2 regions of the Psychrobacter sp. JCM 18902 genome follow, and region 1 is predicted to be linked to the other one. Evidence: riboswitches for the same ligand, from Rfam matches in the RefSeq annotation. Region 1 holds a riboswitch; the other holds the start of a gene.
What was found. A riboswitch is a leader RNA that binds a small molecule or an ion and turns the genes downstream of it on or off. The one in region 1 is predicted to bind thiamine pyrophosphate.

Region 1 (12,853 bases):
TGACCCTGCCTGAAGAAGCTGGTTTTTACCAAGAGCTGATTGATCATCCAAAAGTGCTAAAAGTTGTAGCGTTATCGGGCGGCTACAGCCGTGGCGATGCTTGTGCTAAGCTCAAGCAAAACCCGGGTATGATTGCTAGCTTTTCACGGGCCTTTACTGAGGGGCTGAGTAAGCAGCAAAGTGATGATGAGTTTGCTAATACTATCAACACATCTATCGAAGAGATTTATGAGGCGTCGAAGGTTTAAAGCCTTCAACCTTTATAATTGATTTTGAATCCCAGCTGACTTCAGGTTTGCTGGGATTTTTTTAATGGCATTCACAGTAGATATTTATTAAACTTGTGTTTGCTTTCATAGTCTCTGGAGAGGTTGTGTTTCGCTTTATTACTTTAGGATTATTTTTATTAAGTTGGAGTGTTTCTAGTCAGTCTATGGAGCCTGTACATTTTTCAGGTACTTGGGCAAGCGCTGCTTATTTTAATAATGCCATCGATGTTATATCAGAGACAGTTAATATCGATATTACAGATGATGCTAATAATGCTGGTTATACAGTGAGCTATAAGCTGTATAACAATCGTGAAGGGCTTCAATTCCCATTGGTTTTTGAAGTATTCGATGAATTTGGACAAAGTAATGAGTTCGAAATTACTGTCGATGGTCAATCGGTGCCTGTTGTAACGGTTACTGAAGATAATAACGGGCTTGAGACTTCTGACTTCTATATACCAGCCAATACTGGTTTAGAGCAATTCAGAGCAGATTCAAAGTATATCAATCTGGATTTGTCGTCAGGGTTGCATACTATTACAGCTACTTATGACGTCCAGCCGCATTATTATGGCAGTGATTGGACTGGGATAAGCACTTACTCTTATTCGTTAGTGCCGATGAAGGAGAGCGTCAGTGATGATAAGCAGTTTAAAGGGTCATTTATTAAGCTAAATTTCAATGGTAGTTTAGACTATATCAGTATTGGTATCGATGGCACGAAGAATACTTTACCTTCTAATAACCAATGGCATTTCAAAGATAATCTAACAAAAGAGATTGATTTTACTATTCAAGCACCTCTGAATCCTGTGGCAAAAGTTTTGACGGCTGTTTCGCCATTCATAACTATAAGTTTCGCGCTATTTGTATTGGGTGGACTGCATTTACGTATGATGAAACGTAGACAGCAAGCCCAGCCCGAAACCCTTTGGACAGTCATGCTCGTGGGTGGTTTTCTAGTGCCTCTGCTTAGCCTGATAATTTATTACCTCTATCTACTGGTGACAGATATGATCATTGGTCAAGGCGCAACAGGAGAGAGTCGCGATTTGTTCTTTATATGGGTTTTGCCGTTAGGCTATATAGTAATAACACCTATTTATTTGATAATTAGTTTTGTGGTTTTTATGATGGTTAAACAGACGGTTACTGAAACAGTAAAGTAATTATAGTTGAAGGCTGTAAATAGCTTTGTGATTCGCGAACAGCTAGCTGACGAGCCATTTGAGAGAATATTAATGCGTAGGATTATTTTAGGATTGCTTTTATTAAGTACTAGCATGTTTAGCTATGCCAATATGGCGTCTCCCATTATCGACGGTACTAATGCCAGTACGGCATATTCAAGCAAAGATATCGATATATTGTCTGAAAACATAGATATCAATATTGCTGAAGGTTTTAATAAAGCTGACTATGATGTCACTTACGAAATTTATAGCGCTAAAGAAGGCGATCGAATACCTTTGGTTTTTGAGGTGTTCGGTAGCATAGGGAATGATGCAGACAAAAGCTTTATGGTCGAAGTCGATGGGCAAGCGGTACCAGTACTTATCAATTATGATTATGAAAGTCATTCAAAATCATTGCCCGCTTATCATGATCCAGAAACGGATACGGCTGTACAGTTCCATAATGACGCTAAATACTTTGAGATAAACTTAAGCGAAGGCAATCATGTCATTAATGTTAAATATTCTGCCTATCCTACAGTAAACCGTAGTGATTGGACCAATCAATATATCTATAGCTATTCATTAAAACCTGCCAAAACTTGGAAAAGCTTTGGTGACCTGACCGTTACTCTAAAGATTGCTGATGAGTCGCAATATTTGAAGACTAATCTTGGCGAACCTTTAAGTGGGATGATAAAAGCAGATTCTAAGTGGTTTTTTGATCATCTGCCTAACGATGTTCTAGAAATATCCTACCGACAGCCACCAAGTTCTTTGGCTCAATGGCTGATTGATTTAGATGGAAGAGTAGTGTTTTTAGTATCGATAGTATTACTTGGTTTTATGCATTATAGATCGTTGCGTTCGAGTCACAAAAAGCATTCTAAACAAGCAAAAGCAATCCTTTGGTCGGGAGTGTTCATTGTGCCTCTCATAGCATTGATGATAGTTTTCTATAAAATTTACTTTATAGACTGGTTACTGGGCGAGCATGCTAGCAGGTATCATGGCTATACACTTTTGATTGTTATCTTTGGCTATCCACTAGTTTTGCCTTTTTATCTAATCATTATGAAGTTATGCGATTCTTATTTGAAACGAGTTTTTTTACAACCCTCACAAGTAGGTACAAAAAGAGCTTGAACCCAGTGAATGGATTCAAGCTCTTTAAGTTAGCCAGTTTTCAGTAAGTAAAGCACTACACCTCTTTAATAACATGACCTACATTGATTGAATCATCCGATTTCGGAGTTGATTTTTTATTAGCGGCATCTTTATCCAGTCCTGCCGCATAATCCCGCACATTCTGAGTGATTTTCATTGAGCAAAACTTAGGTCCACACATAGAGCAAAAGTGCGCCGTCTTATGCGCGTCTTTAGGTAAGGTTTCATCATGGAACTCACGTGCCGTATCTGGATCAAGTGCTAGATTGAACTGATCATCCCAGCGGAATTCAAAACGTGCTTTTGATAAGGCATTGTCACGCGCCTGTGCGCCTGGATGACCTTTTGCCAGATCTGCTGCGTGAGCGGCGATTTTATAGGTGATGATACCGTCTTTAACATCTTTTTTATTAGGCAGACCGAGATGCTCTTTTGGGGTGACATAGCACAGCATAGCAGTACCAAACCAGCCAATCATCGCCGCACCAATCGCACTGGTAATATGGTCGTAACCAGGTGCGATATCAGTGGTTAGTGGCCCTAACGTATAAAATGGTGCGTCGGCACAAACTTCTAATTGCAAGTCCATATTCTCTTTAATACGGTTCATTGCTACGTGACCGGGACCTTCAATCATGACCTGTACGTCATGCTTCCACGCCACTTGGGTCAACTCGCCAAGGGTACGCAGCTCACCAAATTGCGCCTCGTCATTGGCATCTTGCAAACAGCCTGGACGTAAGCCATCGCCTAGACTAAACGCCACATCGTACTGCTTCATGATTTCACATATATCTTCAAAATGAGTATATAAAAAGCTCTCTTTATTATGAAACATGCACCACTGCGCCATGATAGATCCGCCACGCGAGACGATGCCCGTTAAGCGTCCAGCAGTTAGCGGCACGTACTCTAATAAAACACCCGCATGGATAGTAAAGTAATCGACACCTTGTTCGGCTTGCTCAATCAGCGTATCGCGGAATATCTCCCACGTTAAATCTTCAGCCACGCCATCGACTTTTTCTAGCGCTTGGTAAATCGGTACAGTACCAATCGGCACTGGCGAGTTACGAATCAGCCATTCGCGCGTTTCGTGAATATGATTGCCAGTCGACAAATCCATGATGTTATCCGCACCCCAACGCGTGGCCCACGTCATTTTAGACACCTCTTCATCGATAGAAGAACCTAACGCTGAGTTACCGATATTTGCGTTGATTTTCACCAAGAAATTGCGTCCGATAATCATCGGTTCAGATTCTGGGTGGTTGATGTTGTTTGGGATAATTGCGCGACCTGTAGCTACTTCACTCCGCACAAACTCAGGAGTGATAACCGTCGGCGTATTAGCACCAAAGTTTTCACCGTCATGTTGACGCATATCGGTCAGCTCATGCTGTTTTTGCGTTTCGCGAATGGCGATGTATTCCATCTCAGGGGTAATGATGCCGCGACGAGCATAATGCATTTGCGTGACGTTGCCAGCTTTGCCATCGACATCTTTGGCGCGGCGTGGTTTGTCGATATGAGCAAATCGTAGATTGGCAGTGCTGATATCGCGGGCGCGTGCCATTCCGTAAGAGCTAGACAGTCCGCTTAATTGCTCGGTATCACCGCGCTCAGCAATCCAGCCTTCACGCAGCTTTGGTAAGCCTTTGGTCAAATCAATCTCGACGTTGGGATCGGTATAAACGCCAGAGGTGTCATAGACATAAAATGGTGGGTTCTGTTTCCATTCGTTTTCAGAAACGCCTTGCACAGGGGTAGGATCAAGCGTGATTTCACGCATGGGTACTTGAATATCGGATCTAGAGCCTTCGATATAAACTTTACGGGAGGCGGGGAGAATGCGGTGTAAGTCGCGAGCGTCTTCTTCAAAGCGCGCATCACTGGCACTGCGGTGAGCAGGGGTTTTTAACGCATCTGTCTTAGAAGGTTTTTGAGAAGGAGAAGTGGCTAATAAAGTTGTCATATGCTGTCCTAGCGTGTTGGTTTTTGAATAAAAGCAACACCGCCAGTAGCTGCGGGGGTAGCATCTGTGATCCAGACAAATTCAGCTCATGAGCATCATTCGCGACTAAAACTGAAGGATATAGTCGTGAATAATACTCATCAAATGTTGGACGCAGCTTTATATCAGTCTTCACTACTTAATAGTACATCACGCACATTAAGATAGTAATGAGGATAAAAAAGGCATTTCTGCACGTCCTTTGCCATAAATAACAAAGTGCTTAAGACTTCCCTGCGTCGGTACTAACCGCATCAGGTTCGGCGGGTGATCTCTCAGCGAATGTATAAAGGCGACTACTTTAATAAAGCAAGTTTAGTAAAGCGAGCCAATAATACACCGCACCCCGAGTCTGTCAGTGTTGTAAATCAACTCAATACTAACAAAGTTCTGCAATGAGGGCTAATGATATTTGAATGAAAACATCAGACTTTGAGTTTGCTGTTCGGTCTGGTTATGAGCACAGATTCTTAGTAATAGTTATCAAAATTACTCGATATTACTGGTATTTAGAATACTTATCTAAATATTATGTAAAGCGAATGAAAGATTCCAGAGGTTGTCATTAAACTGTCATAAAGATTTGGCAAGATAGCACGCATATCACAAACAAATACTTTTTGTATCGTTGTTAAACTTTAGGAGTCCTACATGCGTTATTCGTTATTAGCAGTGGCCGTTAGTTGTACATTAATGCTTACGGCATGTAATAAATCGACTGAAACGACAGAGCCAGCTGCTGATACTAGCAGTAGTGCCGCTACCACGGCTGAAACAACCACTCAGAATCAGGCAACGCCTTCTGCTGATACAGGTTTTAAATCTGCTGAAAATATCGCAATGAATATCACGGGTGCAGGTGCATCGTTCCCGCAGCCTATCTATGCCAAATGGTCTTATGACTACAATGCTGCTACTGGTGGCCAAGTCAACTATCAATCTATTGGCTCATCTGGCGGTATCAAACAAATTCAGTCAAAAACCGTCGATTTTGGTGCTTCTGATGCGCCGATGACGCCTGAAGAGCTAGACGAAGCGGGCTTGATTCAGTTTCCGACGGTCATCGGCGGCGTTGTTCCAATCGTCAACATTGACGGTGTCGAGCCGGGTGCGTTGAAATTAGACGGTGCAATGTTAGCAGACATCTATTTGGGTAAGATTAGTAACTGGAATGATCCTGCGATCAAAGCCATGAACCCAGATTTAACACTACCTGATGCTGCTATTACTACCGTATTCCGCTCAGATGGTTCAGGTACGACGTTTAACTTCACAGATTATCTAGCTAAAGTTTCACCAGATTGGAAAGACACAGTTGGTGTTGATAAAACCGTTAAGTGGCCAACGTCTGCGACTGGTGCAGGTGGTAAAGGTAACGAAGGCGTTTCAAGCTACGTCAACCGTATGAAAAACTCTATCGGCTACGTTGAGTATGCTTACGCTAAGCAAAACAATATGTCACATACGGCACTGAAAAACGCAGCTGGCAACATTGTTCAGCCCTCTGCTGAGACATTTGCAGCAGCTGGTGATATCGACTGGTCACAACAAGAAGGCTTTTATAAAGTCATCACTAACTCTGAGACGGATCAAGCATGGCCTATCGCTGCTGCTACTTTCATCTTAGTGCATAAGCAACCAGAGAATCCTCAGCAAGTCGCTGGTGTATTGAACTTCTTTGATTGGGCTTATACCCAAGGTGATGACGATGCCATGGCACTCGATTACGTACCATTCTCTGATGCAGCGGTTGCCTTATTCAAGGAAAAATGGAACGAGGTAAAAGGCAGTGATGGACAGCCTGTTTATAAGCCTGCTCAGTAACCTGTTTCTGCTAAATATTCTTTAATACCTTGTCAGTGCCTTACTAGTCCCTTTCGAGTTATCCTCTCGAATAACTATTCTCCGGTAGTTATTTGAGAGGTTTTATCACAGCAAATTTGATGACAAGTTTGTTGTGATAAAACCGAATGAATGCTTCTACTATTTTGACTTGATTCTATTTAATGCTGAGACACTTATGAATGATTTAAGGTCCCAACTGGCTAAACAAAAGCGCTATGACTTATTGTTTGTGAATGCTACTAAGGCTTTTGCCATACTGGTACTCTTATCGTTGGGCGGCATTTTAGTCTCCTTGATTATCGGAGCATGGCCGAGCATTCAGGCATTTGGTCTTGGATTTTATACCAGTAATAATTGGGATACGGTCGCCAATGAATACGGGGCTCTTGCCCCTATTTATGGCACGCTAGTAACGTCATTTATAGCTATTCTCATTGCAGTACCAATCAGTTTTGGCATTGCCATATTTTTGACCGAGATGTGCCCAACCTTCCTCAAAAAACCACTTGGTATCGCCATTGAGCTATTGGCTGGTATTCCTTCTATCATTTACGGTATGTGGGGATTGTTTGTATTTGCGCCTTTCTTCGGTGATCACATTCAGCCTTGGTTCATTGAACACGTCGGTCCACTACCCATCATTGGTAAGCTATTTACGGGCGCGCCAATGGGACTGGGGATGTTTACGGCATCCCTTGTACTTGCCATCATGATCATTCCATTTATCGCCGCCACCATGCGCGATGTTTTTTCGGTCGTGCCAGACCTGCTTAAAGAATCAGCATATGGTATGGGCGCAACGACGTGGGAAGTTATGTTCAAGATTATTTTGCCGTATACCAAAGCTGGCGTGGTTGGTGGCGTGATCTTAGGACTGGGTCGGGCATTGGGTGAGACGATGGCAGTGACTTTCTTGATTGGTAATGCGTTCAATATCAGTCCAAGTCTCTTTACCTCTGGTGTCACCATTACCTCAGCTTTAGCCAACGAGTTTGCCGAAGCGTCGAGTGAGCTACATTTGGCTTCTTTATTACATTTAGGCTTAATCTTATTTGTCATCACCTTCATTGTGCTATCTCTAGCAAAACTCATGCTCATGCGCATGGATCACAAGGCAGGCAATCGGTAGTCGTTTGATAATCTCGATAGGTCTTTTACGGATTTATTGGACATCAATAAACATTGATAGATATTGATAAAAGATATGGGAAATAAATAGTATGGCTGCTAACAATGCGATCAATGCACCACTACCGACTCAGCCAAACAGTGCTAGCCGCTACAATCGAAGCCTTTATAACAAGCGCCGTTTGACCAACAAGTTAGGTCTAGGCTTTGCCATGTCGGCGATGGTTTTTGGACTATTTTGGTTGTTTTGGATTTTGTTGACGCTCTTTGTGGAAGGCTTTCAAGGTATTGTACAGCTGCCTATTTTTACTGCTGATACACCGCCACCGATGAGTGCGGGCGGGCTGCGTAACGCCATTGTCGGTTCAGTAATGCTCGCGTTTTCAGGATTGTTTATCGGTGCACCTATTGGCCTCATGACAGGTATTTATTTATCCGAGTTCGCTCAAGGCAGTATGCTTGGCAAGGTAACGCGTTTCTTAAATGATATTTTGTTATCCGCACCCTCGATTGTGATTGGTCTTTTTATTTATGCATTGATGGTAAAAGGTCAAAGTTTCTCTGGTTGGGCAGGCGCGTTAGCATTGGCATTAATCGTTATTCCTGTGGTCGTGCGTACCACTGAGAATATGCTCAATCTAGTGCCTAATAGCATTCGTGAAGCGGCTTACGCACTTGGCACACCCAAGTGGAAAATGGTGACTCAAGTAACAATTAAGGCAGCTAGAGCAGGACTGACCACTGGGGTGTTATTGGCATTTGCTCGAATCACTGGTGAGACAGCACCGTTGCTATTTACGGCGCTTAACAACCAGTATTTCAGTACTGATATGGGTCAGCCTATTGCCAACTTACCCAATACCATCTATCAGTTTGCGATGAGTCCTTATGAAAACTGGCATACCTTAGCGTGGGCGGCGGCGTTGCTGATCACGACCTCTGTCTTGGTATTAAATATTTTGGCGAGATTCATCGGTAGTAGAGGTCAGGCTAAATAAAGGCTGATGGTAAATTAAGGCTTGTCCTAGATTACCTCGAGCCTTTACTTCCATTTATATTCATTGAGCTGGGTTGGAACATATTATGAATGATGTCATGAGCAAAATCCGTATAAAAAAGCCTGTCGATAAATTCAATGCGGCAGATAAATTTAATCCAACAACAGACAGTTTATTAAACAGACCGATGTCGACGGCAGCACAAATGGAGCAGCCAGATATTGCCAGCCTAACCAAACAAACGCTTCATGATATTCCCAAAAACATGCCTGCAGCAAAAATGCAAATTCGGGATCTGAATTTCTATTATGGTGACTTTCAGGCGCTAAAAAATATCAATATCGATATTCCTGATAAAAAAGTCACTGCTTTCATTGGTCCTTCAGGTTGCGGCAAATCGACGCTATTACGTACCTTTAATCGGATGTATGACTTATATCCGGGTATGCGGGCAGAAGGCAATATTAATCTTGATGGCAACAATATCTTGGGCAAAGACGTCGATGTCAATTTGCTGCGCGCCCAAGTCGGTATGGTCTTTCAGAAACCAACCCCATTCCCGATGTCAATCTATGACAATGTCGCCTTTGGGGTACGCCTTTATGAAAAGTTGAGCAAGGCTGAGCTGGACAATCGAGTAGAGTGGGCACTCAAAAAATCCGCATTATGGCCAGAAGTGAAAGACAAGCTAAAAGCGTCAGGGCTTTCGTTATCAGGTGGTCAGCAGCAACGCTTGTGTATCGCACGTAGCGTCGCGACCAAGCCTGAAGTGTTATTGCTTGATGAGCCAACGTCAGCGTTAGATCCTATCTCGACAGGTGCGATCGAAGATTTGATTGAAGACTTAAAACAGGATTACACCATTGCCATCGTTACGCATAACATGCAACAGGCCGCACGGGTGTCAGATTACACCGTCTATATGTACTTAGGCGATATGATTGAGATGGGCGAGACCGACCAGATATTTACCAAGCCTGCCCAAACCGCGACGGAAGATTATATTACGGGTCGTTATGGCTAACATCGCGGTCTGAGCAAGGACGACGTGCTCGATACGTTCAATAAGATATCGTGAGCCAATCTGTTCGACTCAACAGCCACACCGCGCTACCAAAATATGGATTTTAGGGAATACCTCTTATGCAAAGCGATAAGCATATCTCCAAAAGTTTTGACCAAGATCTTGATGAAGCTATCCGTCTATTTCTATACATGGGTGATAGCGCGGCCAACCAAGTGGCGAAAGCGATCCATGCGCTTATCGATAAAAATGAGACACTGGCGCAAGAGGTGATTGATATGGACTTTGATATCAATCGAATGGAAGTCGAGTTGGATGAGCATATCTTGCTATTGGTCGCCAAACGTCAGCCCGCCGCCAGTGATTTACGCTTGGTCATGTCCATCAGTAAAGGCGTGGTTGATCTAGAACGCATCGGTGATGAAGCCGTCAAAATTGCTCAGATGGCCAAAAAAATTGCGGCACAAGGTAAACTGTCATACGGTTATGCGGAAGTGCAACATCTTAGCAATCAGGTTCGTTTGATGCTGCACAATGCGCTAGAGGCATTTAGCCAATCGAATGCTGAGCAAGCGTTTGAGGTCATGCGTAACGATAGCATGGTCAATGATGAGTATCAGTCAGCCATCCGTGCTTTGATGACCTATATTATGGAAGATTCACGGCACGTTTCAAAAGTCATTAATATTATGTGGGTATTGCGCGCGCTTGAGCGGGTAGGCGATCATGCACAAAATATTGCAGAACTGGTGATTAACTATATTAGTGGGCAAGATGTGCGTCATTCCGACTATGCGCTGGTCGAAAAAGCCGTGCAAGAAGCCAATGACCGTATGGCGGCGCGCCAAGTCAGTACCCTGTCTGCTACTAAATCTGCCACCGATTTCGTAGACTCAAACGGTGATGATGGCTGAAAAAAACAGTTCATCGTTAATTTTACATCCAAAAAAACGCGCTATATTAAATAGCGCGTTTTTTATATTGTGGCAATAATAAAAACAATTAGCTCTCTGGCGTCCAACCTTGTGCACGCTCATAATCTTCATTATCTAAAAATTTATCTCGTTGTTCGGTGAGGAATTTTTTGGCAGCAGGATCTAACATGCTTAGATGGTTTTCGTTAATCAGCATCGTTTGCTGTTCAAGCCATTCTTTCCATGCTTTGTCAGATACCGTTTCTTGTAGCTCCTGACCTTTTTTATTAGGAAAAGGCGGGTGCGGCATTTTTGGCAATTCTTGCTGATATTTACGGCAAAATACCGTATTGGCTTGCGGATTAAAAGTCTCAGTCATAAGGCGTTCCTTATTATGGTTTGGTTATTATAAAAATATGTTATTGAATCACTCATAAGAATAGTTATACCAAACCCAAAAAGTAAGATTAGCTGTGTCAAACTCGCTTAGCCTACAAGGCGTAGTACTTTGACTCGTTTTCCTTGCTACTCTAATTTCTGTGAATGGTATTAGTTAGCATTTATTCAGCATAAGTGACTTAAATATTATTAGCTGAATTTACTTTACCTCATCATGGTATCAAAAACACCCGCAGCAGGGGCGGGTGTTTTTTATGGTAAAAGCTGTCTGGTCAACAATGCGATTTTACGCAAATACCTCTAAACGGCTACGACCGCGAGCAACGGCTTGCTTAACTTGATTTGGCGCTGTACCACCTAAGTGGTCACGGGCTGCTAATGAGCCTTCTAACGTTAAATATTCAAAGACATCATCACCGATTGCATCGCTAAATTGCTGTAGCTGCGCCAATGACAAATCGCTCAAATCAACACCCTCGGCAATACCTAAAGCAACGGCATTACCCACCACTTCATGAGCATCACGGAACGCCACACCATTACGTACCAAATAATCTGCAAGGTCAGTAGCGGTAGCATAGCCTTTCATTGTGGCAGCGCGCATGTTTTCTTTATTTGGGGTGATATTCGGTAGCATATCAGCAAAAGCCAATAAACAGCCGGTAAGCGTATCGACGCAATCAAACAACGGCTCTTTGTCTTCTTGGTTGTCTTTGTTATAAGCCAGTGGCTGGCTTTTCATCAGGCTAAGGAGTGTCATTAGCTGCCCAAAGACACGTGCTGCTTTACCGCGAACCAACTCTGGTACATCAGGATTTTTCTTTTGCGGCATGATAGATGAGCCAGTACAGAAGCGATCAGGGATTTGCACAAAGTTAAACTGCGCTGACATCCATAGGATAATCTCTTCACTCATGCGAGACATGTGCATCATAAGGATAGACGCGGCAGAAGTGAATTCAATCGCGAAGTCACGATCTGAGACGGCATCAAGCGAGTTTTGGCAAATACCTTCGAAACCTAACAGCTCAGCAGTAATGGTACGATCAATGGGGAATGTCGTGCCAGCAAGGGCAGCACTACCAAGTGGCATCTGATTGATACGGCGGCGCGCATCGACCAGACGTTCGGTATCGCGATATAACATCTCAAACCACGCCATGACGTGATGACCAAAGCTCACTGGCTGCGCCGTTTGTAAATGCGTAAAGCCGGGCATAATAGTGTCAGTATGCTGCTCAGCCAAATCAAGCAAACCACTTTGCAAGCGTACTAATAAGGCAATGATATTATCAGTCTCTTCGCGTAGCCAAAGACGAATATCGGTGGCAACCTGATCGTTACGGCTACGACCCGTATGCAGCTTTTTACCAACAGCGCCGATGATGTCAGTCAAGCGCGACTCAACATTCATGTGCACGTCTTCTAGCGCGATTGACCAGTTAAACTCGCCAGCCTCAATCTCGCGCAGTACTTGATGTAGACCATCAATAATGGTGGCTACTTCGTCAGCGGTCAAAATGTCACATTCTTTAAGCATGGTCGCGTGGGCGATTGAGCCTTGAATATCGTGACGAGCAAAGCGTTGGTCAAAGCCAACAGAGGCGGTGAAGGCAGCGACAAAGCTGTCCGTCGCTTCACTGAAGCGTCCGCCCCACATCTGCTGGCCTTGGCTGTTTGAAGGACTGCTTACAGGGTTGTTTTGTGCAGCGTTATTTGTTATCGGAGCATCTGTGCTAGAATCAGAGACAGATGGGTTTACATTTGATTCGGGACTACTAGGTTTTGAAGAATTGGCGTTCATATCGGTACAAGACAAGTCAGCAGAATAAGAGCTCAAGTATAGCAAAGGATGAGGTTGCCTTACTAGCGGAGCGCTTAGAGTTTTTTATTCCCAAGCTCATGGAAGTCATGAAG
Region 2 (12,853 bases), 1.4 Mb from region 1:
CATTTGGCATCGGTGACTCTTGTGCTGATGAATCAGTCTGTCGTGATTGATTCGGTGGTAAATGGGTAGTCATAGCATTATTATTCATAGCAGATTTATATATGGCAAAGCGCCTGACATGGTTTTGAAAGGTAGCTTTTGAGAAAATTTCTAATAAAGTGTTAAGCGTAACGCTATAAAAAACAAAAGGCCATTCGCTATCAATCACTTATCATAAAAGCGATCGTCGTCGAAAAAAGCGGAGGCAATACCGTGCTAGTGTAGCATGCCAAGCGCCTAAGCCCTATAGAAGCTGTGTGTTATCTGTCATTTTTTGATTATACCGCAGCGAGCGTCAGCGCCGTACTTAACTCTCTAAAATATGACATTGCTGTAATTTACTGTATATTTGTCAGTGTCAGCGACATTCGATATCGCTCGTGACAGCAGCTCATGTTAAAATGCCAAACTGACATGCGCTGGTGTACAGCTCATTGCGAGCAGCAGCATATCGTATATGCGTTGCAGTAGACTAATAACTGTACGATACTGACTCAAATCCGATGAGCACGATTGGATTAAGTACAATATAGATGGCGAAAAAATAGACGAAGCAAACGTTATTCTATAAAGTATAGCCATATTTTGCTGTATGCTATGCCACTGTATGCTTATCGAATTTTTTATTAAAAGCATTTGGTTTGATATAAACCCTATGCCATCAAGCGTTTTTTAATAACGATAACTGGTATGTCCGATGATTGACATAGTAGATGACAGACCACTATCGATGCCTACGCATCGTTTTTTATCATTAACCTAATATCTAGTATGATAGCGTCGCTGCTATTATACGTCTTGTGTCGGAGAAGAAGTATGCAAGCTGTTGGCAATACGTTTATCAAACTGTCCTCAATAACCCTACTTGCGCTAAGCGTAAACTTAGTGGGCTGTCAGACTTTCAAAAATCTGACTGGCGGTAAAGACGTCGATGCGGTAGAAACTGCCGAAAAATCAGAGCAGAACTATTATAACGACGCCATTACCCAGATTGATAAAGGCCGCTATACACAAGCCATCGAAGATTTGACCAATCTGCGCACTTTTTATCCTACTGGACAGTACGCTGAACAAGCATTACTCGACATGATGTACGCACAATATGCCAGTGGTAAGTATGAAATGGCAGCTGCCAGCGCTGAGCAATTTATTAACCTATATCCTTCTAATCCGCAAGTCAGCTACGCTTACTATGTGCGCGGCGTGGCCAATATGCAAGGCTCATCAGAAGGTTTAAAACTGTTTAAGCTCAATCAAGCTGAGCGTGATACCGCCTATTTACGTATTGCCTTCGCTAACTTTCAAGAGCTTATTAACAAGTACCCTAACAGCCCTTACGCGCCAGATGCCGCTCAGCGCATGACTTTCATTTACAATCAGTTTGCTGAAAGTGAGATGAGTGCAGCCAACTGGTATATCGAGCGCGAAGCTTATGTCGCTGCTGTTAACCGTGCCAAATGGGTGTTTCAATACTATCCACTTAGTGAATCCATCCCAGACGCAATCGCGGTCTTAGCTTATAGCTATGACAAATTGGGTATGTCTGATTTGGCAGCAGAATACAAAACTCTATTACAGATTAATTATCCCAACATGTTAAGTGCTGATGGACGCGTTAAACTCGACACCAAACGTGAGCGTTCTTTCATCAACAAATTGACTTTTGGACAGTTAAGTCGTTTTAACAAAGATACTTCATCAGTTGCGACAGGCGACTATAACGGCGCGACCAAAACTCAGGTTATTCGTAACGCCAGTCAATTGAGACTGCCAAGCGATAATGCAGCAGCAGCCAGTGCAGCGCAAGGCACTTCACCTGTGCGCGCCAATAGTGGCATCAATGTCGGCTTAGGTCTGCCTGAAGCTTCCGCTGAGCGCATTACTAGCCAATCGAGCACTGGCTCTACGGCAAGAGAAGCCAATGTCGATCCGCAAAACACCAATCCTGTACGCCGTACGACATTGCCTGTTCAAGGGATTGATATCATGCCAGCAGATGTCGATATGAATGATGAATAAATGCGCTAGATTTGAGGTAATGTCTCTTCTTTAATTAAGAGAACGTCTCTTGTTTTTAGTACATCAACGCACATCATGAAAAAAATAAGGTCAACGACAGAGTTGGCCTTATTTTTTCTGTTTCTGTTTCATTATCTATGCCCAATATTGTTTGTGCCCGATATTGCCTATGCTTAAGATAATACACCTATGGTAAACTGTTTTTTGCATGAGTATTCCAAATCACATTCTCGACCAATTAAATAGCCAAGCTGACTTAATCAGTATCATTGGGCGTCATACGACGCTTAAACGTGCTGGTAGTGAGTTTAAAGGCTGCTGTCCATTTCATGGCGAAAAATCGCCCTCTTTTTATGTCAATCCACAAAAAAACATCTATCATTGCTTTGGCTGTAGCGTCGGCGGTAATGCCATCAGTTTTTTACGCGATTATGAAAACTTAACTTTTATTGAAGCGGTTAATGAGCTATCAAAGCAGACGGGTATCGAAGTTCCAAAAGAAGAACAACAAAACGTCAGCTATCAGCGCCGTGCACCAAAACCGATTGCACCACCGTCAATACCTAGTCCGACTATCAACGCTAAAAGTGACGCTAAAAGTCCTGCTCAAGCAATTAATGCGCCTTCTATTAACGCTACTTCGGCTATTCAGCAACAAAACCAGTACGGCGATACCGATCAGCCCGTTTATCACGACAGTAGCAACGGCTACGATGAGTATCCACCGCTAGATGCTTACGACTCAGCGTCTTATCCAGAAGATTCTTATGGCGCAGACTACCAAGATGATAATAGCTATCCGCCAGCATGGTTGACAGGTGGCGATACTGACGCTGCGGCATTGTACGATGATCATAGCGTTTCCGATAAAGACGGTAACCTGTATGAGCTGTTAGAGCAAATCCAGCAGTTTTATCAGCACAATCTCACCCTTCATCCGCATGCCAAGCACTATTTTTTATCGCGTGGTATTACAGAAGACATCTTTGAGACCTTTGGCTTAGGCTATGCACCCTTTGGGTGGCAGCATCTTGAGCATCAGTTTCCACAAGATATTGAAGGGCTAAAGGCGCTTGGTTTGGTGCGCCAATCAGAGTCAGGGCGCGACTATGATCTACTCCGTGATAGGGTCATTTTCCCGATTCGAGACAATCAAGGACGCACCATTGGTTTTGGTGGGCGGGCGCTCGATGATGAGGTAAAACCCAAATATATCAACTCCTCTGACTCACCCGTTTTTCATAAACAGCATGTGCTGTATGGCTATTATGAATCACGCCAACAACGTGCCGACAGCTGGCTGGTGGTCGAAGGCTATATGGATGTGATTGCCCTTTACCAAGCGGGTATTTATGGCGCTATTGCTTCGATGGGTACGGCGATAAATGAAAGCCAAATCTCACGACTTTTAACATTAAACCCTACCCTAACCTTGAGCTTTGATGGCGATAGCGCGGGACAAAAAGCGGCTTGGCGTACCCTTGAAGTGGCTTTGCCAGTACTGGCTGATGACAAAGAGTTGCGGTTTTTGACCCTACCCAACAATCATGATCCTGATACCTTTATTAAGAGTCAGGGCGGCGATGCCATGCGTGAGCAAATCGCGAATGCCATGCCATTGTCACAGTATATTTTTGCGTATTTAAGTGAGCGTTACGATTTAACCTTGGCAGAAGGCAAAGCCAAGCTCATGTCACAAGTACGTGCCTTGACCACTGCATTACCTAAAGGCAGTAGCTTTCGCTATTTGCTGAACAATGACGTCTATCAGAAGCTGGGTGGTAAACGTAGCCAAAATATCGAAGCAAAAGATGCGCTGCTAGATTTTGATGGTGACATGACCATCAGTCAGCAATTGCAGCTTTGTTTTTTGTTTCAGCCACGCGCCTTAATTGAAGACCCTATCGAAGCCATTTGGCAGCAGGCAGGTATTAATGATTTACAACTGCCAGCACACATCAAGCAAAAAGCCGCGCCTGACATCTTGCGTCCGCTTGCTTGGGAAGATTTGCAAGATATCGCCTTGCTGGATATCGTTAGCACCATCAAACGCTGCCTGAATCATTTACCGAAAGATGCCAACGCCGCCGCACACTTTATATTGTCTAATGTCAAACCAATCACCCAAGAGACACTTAGCCGTAGCTGGGGTGGATTTTATAAGACATTAATTGGCAGAAATATTTTGAGCTTGGATGAGTTGATTGAAAACTTGGTGATGCAGTTGCTCAAGTTACATCTGCAAAAAAAAATGCAAGAGCTCATCAAAAATCCTGATCATATCAAGCTGGCGATTGTCCGTAAGCAGTCGCAATTATTAAATGATTGGTTACGCGCGCAGCAAGCTGAGCAGTCAGCGCAGATGGCGACGGTGAAATCTTAACGTTTGCCATTATTTTTGCTAAAAAATCTCCAACCCTTTAAAAGCATAGCGGCTGCCCCCACTACTAATGATTATGCCCAATAGCATGTATTGCCATTTAATCATTTGGCTGATATAAAATAATCAGTAAAAAACGGTCGGTAGATATCACTACCTCGTGCTTGATTACGCTGGTGTGTGTTAAACTGTGTCGCTAACTATTTATAGCCCGATTTAATAGATGGCGATAAATCCGCCTCATTAAGCACAAATTTTAAATATTATTTTGAAGTATCCGTTTTTAGGTACCGTTATTTTTATATATTATTTTTTAGATAATGTTATCTTGAAAACTTTTTAGCGTTACTAATTTCTAGCAGTTTTTTAGCATTGTAATTGTAGTATTTTGAGCCTTTATTCATATCAACTCATTTTTGATATTATTGACAACCTCTACGCCATATTTTGATGAATCGATTGATTATATCAACGCACTGAGCGAGCGATAGCGCGTCACAATATAAAAATGTCCGATGCAAGTAAGCGAGTATTTATGAACGATAAGTCAGTTTCTAAGTCCACATCTCAACTGGCCACCTTAATCCAAATGGGTAAAGAGCAAGGCTATCTCACCTATGCTGAGGTGAATGACCAACTGCCCGACTCTATTACCGAAAGCGATCAGATCGAAGATATTGTGCAAATGCTGACCGACGTTGGTATCAAAATCTTTGAATCTGCGCCTGATGCCGATGACATCTTGATGAACGATGATTCAAGTGATGATGACATGGCAGCGGATGAGGCAGCGGCGGTATTGGCCTCTGTTGAGACTGAGCCGGGCCGCACCACTGACCCTGTGCGTATGTATATGCGTGAAATGGGTACGGTTGATCTATTGACCCGTGAAGGTGAGATCGCCATTGCCAAGCGTATCGAAGAAGGCATTCGTGACGTACAGCATGCGATGTCTTACTGGCCGGGCACCGTACAGTTCGTCCTTGATGAGTATCAAAAAGTACAAGATGGTGAGAAAAAGCTTTCTGACGTCATTACTGGCTTTTTAGATCCTGAGACCGAAGCAGACAAAATCGCTGCCCAAGAAGCGAAAGAGGCAGCAAAAGAAGAACGTGAACGCATAAAAGAAGAGAAAGAAAATCCGCCTGTGATCAAAGCAAAAGCCAAAGCAGCGGCGCTTGATGATGAGGACGAGGATGAAGACGACGTTGAAGAGGAAGCTGAAGAAGAAACCAGCGGTATCGATCCTGAAGAAGTACGTCTGCGTCTAGAAGAAATCGAACACTTATTTATTAAAGCCAAGCAAGCCTTGCTAGATTATGGCCGTGGTAGCGCAGAAGCAGACGCAGCATATGCGCTGCTCGCAGAACGCTTTATGATGCTAAAGTTGAACAATCGCTTGTCAGATCAAGTCATGGCCATCATGCATGATGTCTATGATGATGTGCGTAAGCAAGAACGTCAAATCATGCGTTTGGTCATTCGCCGTGGACGTATGCCACGTGAAGAGTTCCGTAAGACTTTCCCTAGCAACGAAACCAACGTCGATTGGCTGATTGAGCGCATCAAGGGCAAACCTGCATTTGCTGGTACGCTAGAAAAAGTCACTGATGATGTTATTTTATTGCAACGTCGCATTCGTGACTATGAGCAACAGCTCGACATGAAAATCCACGATATGAAAGACGTGGCGCGCCGTATGGCAGTCGGTGAAGCAAAAGCTCGCCGCGCCAAAAAAGAAATGGTCGAAGCTAACCTGCGTCTGGTTATTTCTATCGCGAAGAAATATACCAACCGTGGTCTACAGTTCTTGGATCTAATCCAAGAAGGTAACATCGGTCTGATGAAAGCGGTTGATAAATTTGAATATCGCCGTGGTTATAAGTTCTCGACCTATGCCACATGGTGGATTCGTCAGGCGATTACCCGCTCTATCGCTGACCAAGCGCGTACCATTCGTATTCCTGTACATATGATCGAGACGATTAATAAAATAAACCGTGTCTCACGTCAATTGCTACAAGAAATGGGACGCGAGCCAACACCTGAGGAGTTAGGTGAACGCTTAGAGATGGACGAAGTTAAAGTCCGTAAAGTACTGAAAATCGCCAAAGAACCTATCTCTATGGAGACACCCATCGGTGATGATGAAGACTCGCATCTAGGTGATTTCATCGAAGATGGTACTATCTCAAGCCCTGTTGATGATGCGACCGCAGCTGGTCTGCGTGAAGCGACTCGTGATGTATTGGGCAATCTGACTGAGCGTGAAGCACGCGTGCTAAAAATGCGCTTTGGTATCGACATGCCAACGGATCATACCTTGGAAGAAGTAGGTAAGCAGTTTGACGTAACACGTGAGCGTATTCGTCAGATTGAGGCAAAAGCACTGCGTAAATTGCGTCATCCGTCACGCTCTGAGCATCTGCGTTCTTTCTTAGAGAATGATTAATCATAAAGCAAACTAAGCACCAATAAAAAAGCCGAGTTTATCTCGGCTTTTTTGGGTCATCGATTTGATGGCTCGAATGCTATAACTACATGTCTTCATCGAGGAATACAAGAACGAGCTTGCAATAGAACTATACAATATATATGATTCGTATACATTTTATATACTAGGTAAAACAATGGGTATTGTTAAAATTGATGATGCGCTACACGAAGAGCTTCGTAAAGCCAGTGCGGTAATGGTACGTTCGATTAACGCGCAGGCAGAGTATTGGATAAAGATAGGTATGTTGGCCGAGGCCAATCCTCACGCATCTTATACCGATATCATCAGCGAGCAGTTAAAACGAGCAGATGTTAATATAGGAAATCTTATCGATGGCTAAAATCGCGCTAAAGACACCTGAAGAATTGGCCATCATGCGTGAGTCTGGACGCTTATTGGCATCGGTTTTTGCTTACCTAGATACGCACATGGTTGCTGGCATCTCCACAATGACTGTCAATGATTTAGTCGAGCGCTATATTGTGGATGTTTTGCAGTCACGACCTGCCAGCAAAGGTCAATACGGCTACCAATACGTGCTCAATACTTCTGTCAATCAAGTAGTTTGTCATGGTGTACCCTCAAGCAATCAAGACCTAAAATCAGGCGACATCATCAATGTGGACATTACTTTAGAAAAAGGCGGCTTTATTGCCGACTCTAGCAAAATGTATATGATTGGCGATGTGATGCCCTTAACAAAACGCCTCGTCGATAACACTTATGAGGCCATGTGGGCAGGTATCCGTATGGTCAAACCGGGCGCAACGCTCGGTGATGTCGGGCATGCCATTCAAAGCCATGCCGAACAGCACGGTTACTCTGTCGTTAGAGAATACTGCGGGCATGGTATCGGTCGCGAAATGCACGAACAGCCTGAAGTTTTACATTATGGTCGCGCAGGTGCAGGCTTGGTTTTAAAACAAGGCATGACCTTTACTATTGAGCCAATGATTAATCAAGGCAAAGCCAAAGTAAAAATGAAAAAAGACGGCTGGACGGTGGTGACTGCAGACAAAAAGCTTTCTGCCCAATGGGAGCATACCATCGCGGTGACTGCCGATGGTTATGAAGTGCTGACGCTGCGTGAAGAAGAGACCCGTTAGAGCGTGCTTACAGTTTCCCTTGCTGCTGCGCAATACAAAAGCGATTTAAGTATTCAAGTATTTAAGTATTTAAGTATCATCTTATTATTGCCATATTGGTAACTACTGATATCATAGGTCGCGATGATTTGAGTATACGCTGATTGATACCCTTGCCATCGCTTTTTTATACATGCCATCGATAGGAAACTGACATGATTGTCCGGCAAACCCCAAACGCTCTCAAGATACTTTTTACCCTGCACGGCTCTGTCATTCCAAAAATTTATCCGCAAATTTTGCTGATCGCGCTTCTCAGCACACTTATAACAATTATTCAGCACTGGCTTCCTGACTCTTTTCCTTATTATGGTATGGCTCCTTTTACCTTGCTAGGAATCGCGTTGTCGCTATTTCTTGGTTTTCGTAACAATGCCAGTTATCAACGCTGGTGGGAAGCTCGAGGGCTTTGGGGTCAGTTGGTATATGATGCGCGTAGCTTAACCCGTCAAGTGCTTTCTTTTATAGATGCTGATACCGAAAATGGGCGCGAGACTGGGCGAACGATGGTTTACCTGACCATTGCTTTTGCGCATGCTGTGCGCCATCGCCTGCGCGGCTCGTCACCTTGGCATGATGTCGAGCCTTTTGTCGCATCAAAACACCATGATAGTATGCGCCAAGCGCGCAACCTCCCTGATTACATCATGCGCCTCATGGGTAAGCAGCTCGGCGACATTCGGCGTCAAGGACTGGTGTCAGAGCAAGTCATACAGAACATGGACGAGCGCCTGACGTCTATGACCATTGTATTAGCGGCCTGCGAGCGCATTCATAATACACCGCTGCCGTTTGCTTATATGCTGCTGGTTCATCGCACGACCTATCTGTATTGCATCATGTTGCCTTTTGGCTTGGTGGCCTCGCTCGGTTGGGTGACTCCACTGATTTGTGCCGTGATCGCTTATACCTTTTTTGGTTTGGATGCCCTCAGTGAAGAGCTAGAAGAGCCCTTCGGCTTAGCTGCCAACAAGCTACCCCTGACTGCATTATCGCGTACTATCGAGATCAATCTGCGAGAAGCATTAGAAGAGGCAGATATTCCGCCTGAGATCACTCCTATCAATGGATATTTACCATAAACGTGTTGCCTTAATTTATGAGATATTTTTTATATATCCTACCGTTGGGTCGCTAAATAATATAGGCAATAGTAGAGCTTTTATGAATAAAAAATGCATTTGAAAATAGTGATTTCTCTCGCCATTATCGTGGTACTTGACCAGCTTAATAAAAGGTAAAATCCTGTCTATTTACGCTTGCAAGACAACCTTTATTCATGGTTTTTTGCGCATCACTTGCTAATGATAACTGAATTCGTCTACCATAGAGCCGATTGCTTAAGTACGAGCAGTTTAAACTTATGTAAACTTTATATTTATTTCTGAAAAATAAACCTTGTCGGGGTGCTTTGATTTTTGATGCTTTAACTACAATTCAAAATCATGGCTGAGAGTTACCCGCGAACCTGATGCAGTTAGCACTGACGTAGGAAACAAGCGTGACATTTTATAGCACACCTCTTAAGCATCTTATTGCTAAGCAAGCCTTGCTGGTTTATTCACATAATCTGGTAAGGTTTTTTTGTGCCTGCTCACTGATCACCTCCTACTCTTTGCTTACTCGCATTTTATAACAGTAAGTGAACACTATGAACTACCAAACGTTACGCCACAATTGCCCCACATGGGCTGACTACATTCAGCATGATTTTGTCAAACAGCTAACGGCAGGTACGCTCGCCCCTGACAGCTTTCGTCACTACCTTGTGCAAGACTATTTATATCTGATTCACTATACCCGTGTGATGGCATTGAGCGTATATAAGAGTGATACGCTGGCACAAATGCGTGTCGGTCAAGCAGGCATCAACGCCATGCTCGATATGGAAATTGGCATGTATCTCGATTTATGTCATGAGTGGGACATCCCACTTAAAGCAGTAGAAAGCGCCCCTGAATCTGCCGTGACCATTGCCTATAGCCGCTACCTATTGGACGCTGCGATGTCAGGCTCATTAGCTGAGCTTTATGCAGCGATTGCTCCTTGTTTGATGGGCTATGGCGAAATTGGCAAACGCATTAAAGAACAAGGTTTTGTCGCGGACAATCCTTACCAGCCATGGATTGATGTCTTTGCCAGTGACGAATTTCAAGCGATTACCGCGCAGAATGAAGCGCAGATTAATACGCTACTAGCACAGGCTAATCCTACTCAGGCAGACAAATTCCAACAGTTATTTAATACTGCTTCACGTATGGAAGTGAATTTTTGGCAACAAGCGCTTGATCTGTCCTAGCCCTATGCAAAGTGCTAGCTTTATGGCAAATACTTTTATATACCATATTTATTATAAATAAAATTTAACTTAACCCTAAACATAATAATGGACACACTTAAGGAGAAACATCATGGCAGCATTTGATGAACATGCAAGCGCGTATGACAGCTGGTTTTTTGACAACCAAAACTTACTGACCAGTGAGCTAAAGCTGGTCGCGCATTTCTTAGATAAGGATAGTGAGATATTGTCTATCGGCTGCGGTAGTGGACTGTTTGAGTCACTATTGGCGCAGGATTATGATATCCATATCAGGCACGGCATTGAGCCTTCAAAAGACATGGCTGAAATCGCTAAAAAGCGCGGCTTACAAGTGGATATTAATCCTGCCGAGACTTGCGATATTGAGCCAAATAAGTTTGATATCATCATGTTTAACGGCAGTGTCAGCTACATCAACGATTTGGATGCCTGTATTAAAAAGGCATTTGATGCCTTAAAAACCGGCGGCAAATTGATTGTTATCGATGTGCCAAAAGAAAGCGGTTTTGCCAGCTTATATAATTTAGCAAGCTCATTAAATACTTGGGAGCATCCGCTACTTGCGCACATCTCCCCTGCTGATCCCTATCCTATCGAGCTGGTTAAATCAGCAAATTGGCGCACCTCTGATGAAAAAATCGCGCTGATGCAAGCCAATGGTTTTGTCGATTTTGAGTATGCACAAACCTTACTGACCCATCCTATGTATGCCAATGACAAGGTGCAAGAAGTCGTCGAAGGCTATGACCGTGGGGATTATGTTGCTGTTTGTGCTTATAAAAAATGAACTGCTGTGTGTATTAGCATGTGATTATCATGGATGACTGAGCAAAATTTATGACAGATCACAGTGATCCATAGCATACTGTCATTGCCATTTTAGCACTTGAATTATAAGTTTAGTGCCACTATAAATGGTGGATAAAGCTCTTATGCTAATAGCTAACATTTAATAAAGCGAGGCACACATCATGACTGACGATCCAAAAGACAGCACCAATCAAAACAACAACCAAGCACCAGCAAATGAAAAATCAGTAAAAATGACCAACCTAACGCCCAATCAAGGTGTGATCACAGGCAAAAGGACGGATATTCAAAATCCTGAGCTCTGGGACTTTCCAATGAACTATCCACTTAGCATCATTGGTCATGAAGGCGAGCGTGAGAACTTACTCAACGAAGTGAAGCTTATTTTGGGCAGTCAGTTCCCTGATTTTGATTTGGCCTCGATAGAAGTGAAACCGTCTAAAACGGGTCGCTTCCATTCAGCACGGGTCAATCTATATCTTACAGCAGCCGATCAGGTCAATGTACTGTATGCCTCACTCGACGCTGCAAAAACAGTTCGTTTGGTCGTATAAACAGATAATTGTCGTTTAAAAAAAGCCAGCCGCTTTTCCGTCGAAATCGTCACTCGCTATTAATCACATACGGGTGGCGATTTTTTGTGGTTTGCTGTACAATCTGCGCCCTCATTATTATTGTTCTATGTCCCCTTATTGGTGGGTCATTTACTCGCGAATGAAAAGCAAATGATCGTACGATTTTTACAAAAAACTTATTATTTGAGTCAATCGCGTCTAACCCTTACCCCATCGTCCTTTGCTAAAATTCGGACACAGCACAACCTCACAGCAACATAGTTTGATGCTAAAATCAATATAGTATTTTCAAAATTTTCCCGCTATATTGTGCCTACCTACTAACAAACACGCTATATGTAGTACTCAGTGAATTTAATTGTCACTATGAGTAGCGGTAGATTTTTGCCTAAAAAAACACCTATCGCGGCGCAAGCATCGTAGCATTATAAAGAATGCCTGCCGTTTACTGACTGTGCAGCATCACTATAAGCAACATTATAAATAATTACCAAGTTATCAACTTAAGAGGGCAACATGACACACATCGACAAAATCAAAGTGACCAAACGTGACGGACGATTAGAGCTTATTGATTTGGATAAAATTCATAAGGTAATCGAGTGGGCAGCTCACAATTTGGATAATGTGTCTGTGTCGCAAGTTGAGCTAAAGTCACACATTCAGTTTTATGAAGGTATCAAGACTCGCGATATTCACGAGACCATCATCAAGTCAGCAGCAGATCTTATTTCTGAAGATACGCCTGATTATCAGTATTTGGCTGCGCGTTTGGCGATTTTCCATCTGCGTAAAATTGCTTACAATAAATTCACCCCGCCGCATCTTTATGATCATGTCAAAAAACTGACCGACGCTGGTAAATATGATCAGCATATCCTAGCTGACTACAGCCGTGCTGAATTTGACGAGCTAGAAGAGTATCTTGATCACTGGCGCGATATGAACCTTGCTTATGCCGCTGTTGAACAAATGGCAGGTAAATACCTCGTCCAAGACCGTGTTAACAAGACCGTCTTTGAAAGCCCGCAGTTCTTGTACATGCTGGTTGGTATGTGTTTGTTT

Region 2: another riboswitch for thiamine pyrophosphate. It lies ahead of tenA (thiaminase II); the one in region 1 lies ahead of thiC (phosphomethylpyrimidine synthase ThiC).

What each region holds. Positions count from the first base shown of each region.
Region 1 covers NZ_CAJHBK010000001.1:2,801,609-2,814,461, forward strand. The annotation lists gene JMY05_RS11615 (fructose bisphosphate aldolase) at 1-248, shown strand, start outside; gene JMY05_RS11620 (hypothetical protein) at 374-1,441, shown strand; gene JMY05_RS11625 (hypothetical protein) at 1,448-2,593, shown strand; gene thiC (phosphomethylpyrimidine synthase ThiC) at 2,649-4,589, opposite strand; TPP riboswitch at 4,843-4,987, opposite strand; gene pstS (phosphate ABC transporter substrate-binding protein PstS) at 5,280-6,452, shown strand; gene pstC (phosphate ABC transporter permease subunit PstC) at 6,649-7,602, shown strand; gene pstA (phosphate ABC transporter permease PstA) at 7,694-8,599, shown strand; gene pstB (phosphate ABC transporter ATP-binding protein PstB) at 8,697-9,623, shown strand; gene phoU (phosphate signaling complex protein PhoU) at 9,743-10,537, shown strand; gene JMY05_RS11660 (oxidative damage protection protein) at 10,626-10,916, opposite strand; gene argH (argininosuccinate lyase) at 11,223-12,596, opposite strand; gene JMY05_RS11670 (sensor histidine kinase) at 12,722-12,853, shown strand, end outside.
Region 2 covers NZ_CAJHBK010000001.1:1,387,934-1,400,786, forward strand. The annotation lists gene JMY05_RS05680 (RluA family pseudouridine synthase) at 1-73, opposite strand, end outside; gene JMY05_RS05685 (outer membrane protein assembly factor BamD) at 856-2,058, shown strand; gene JMY05_RS05690 (DNA primase) at 2,267-4,441, shown strand; gene rpoD (RNA polymerase sigma factor RpoD) at 4,974-6,890, shown strand; gene JMY05_RS05700 (ParD-like family protein) at 7,069-7,275, shown strand; gene map (type I methionyl aminopeptidase) at 7,268-8,041, shown strand; gene JMY05_RS05710 (bestrophin family protein) at 8,236-9,162, shown strand; TPP riboswitch at 9,473-9,592, shown strand; gene tenA (thiaminase II) at 9,732-10,379, shown strand; gene JMY05_RS05720 (class I SAM-dependent DNA methyltransferase) at 10,492-11,190, shown strand; gene JMY05_RS05725 (YbeD family protein) at 11,447-11,767, shown strand; gene nrdA (class 1a ribonucleoside-diphosphate reductase subunit alpha) at 12,305-12,853, shown strand, end outside.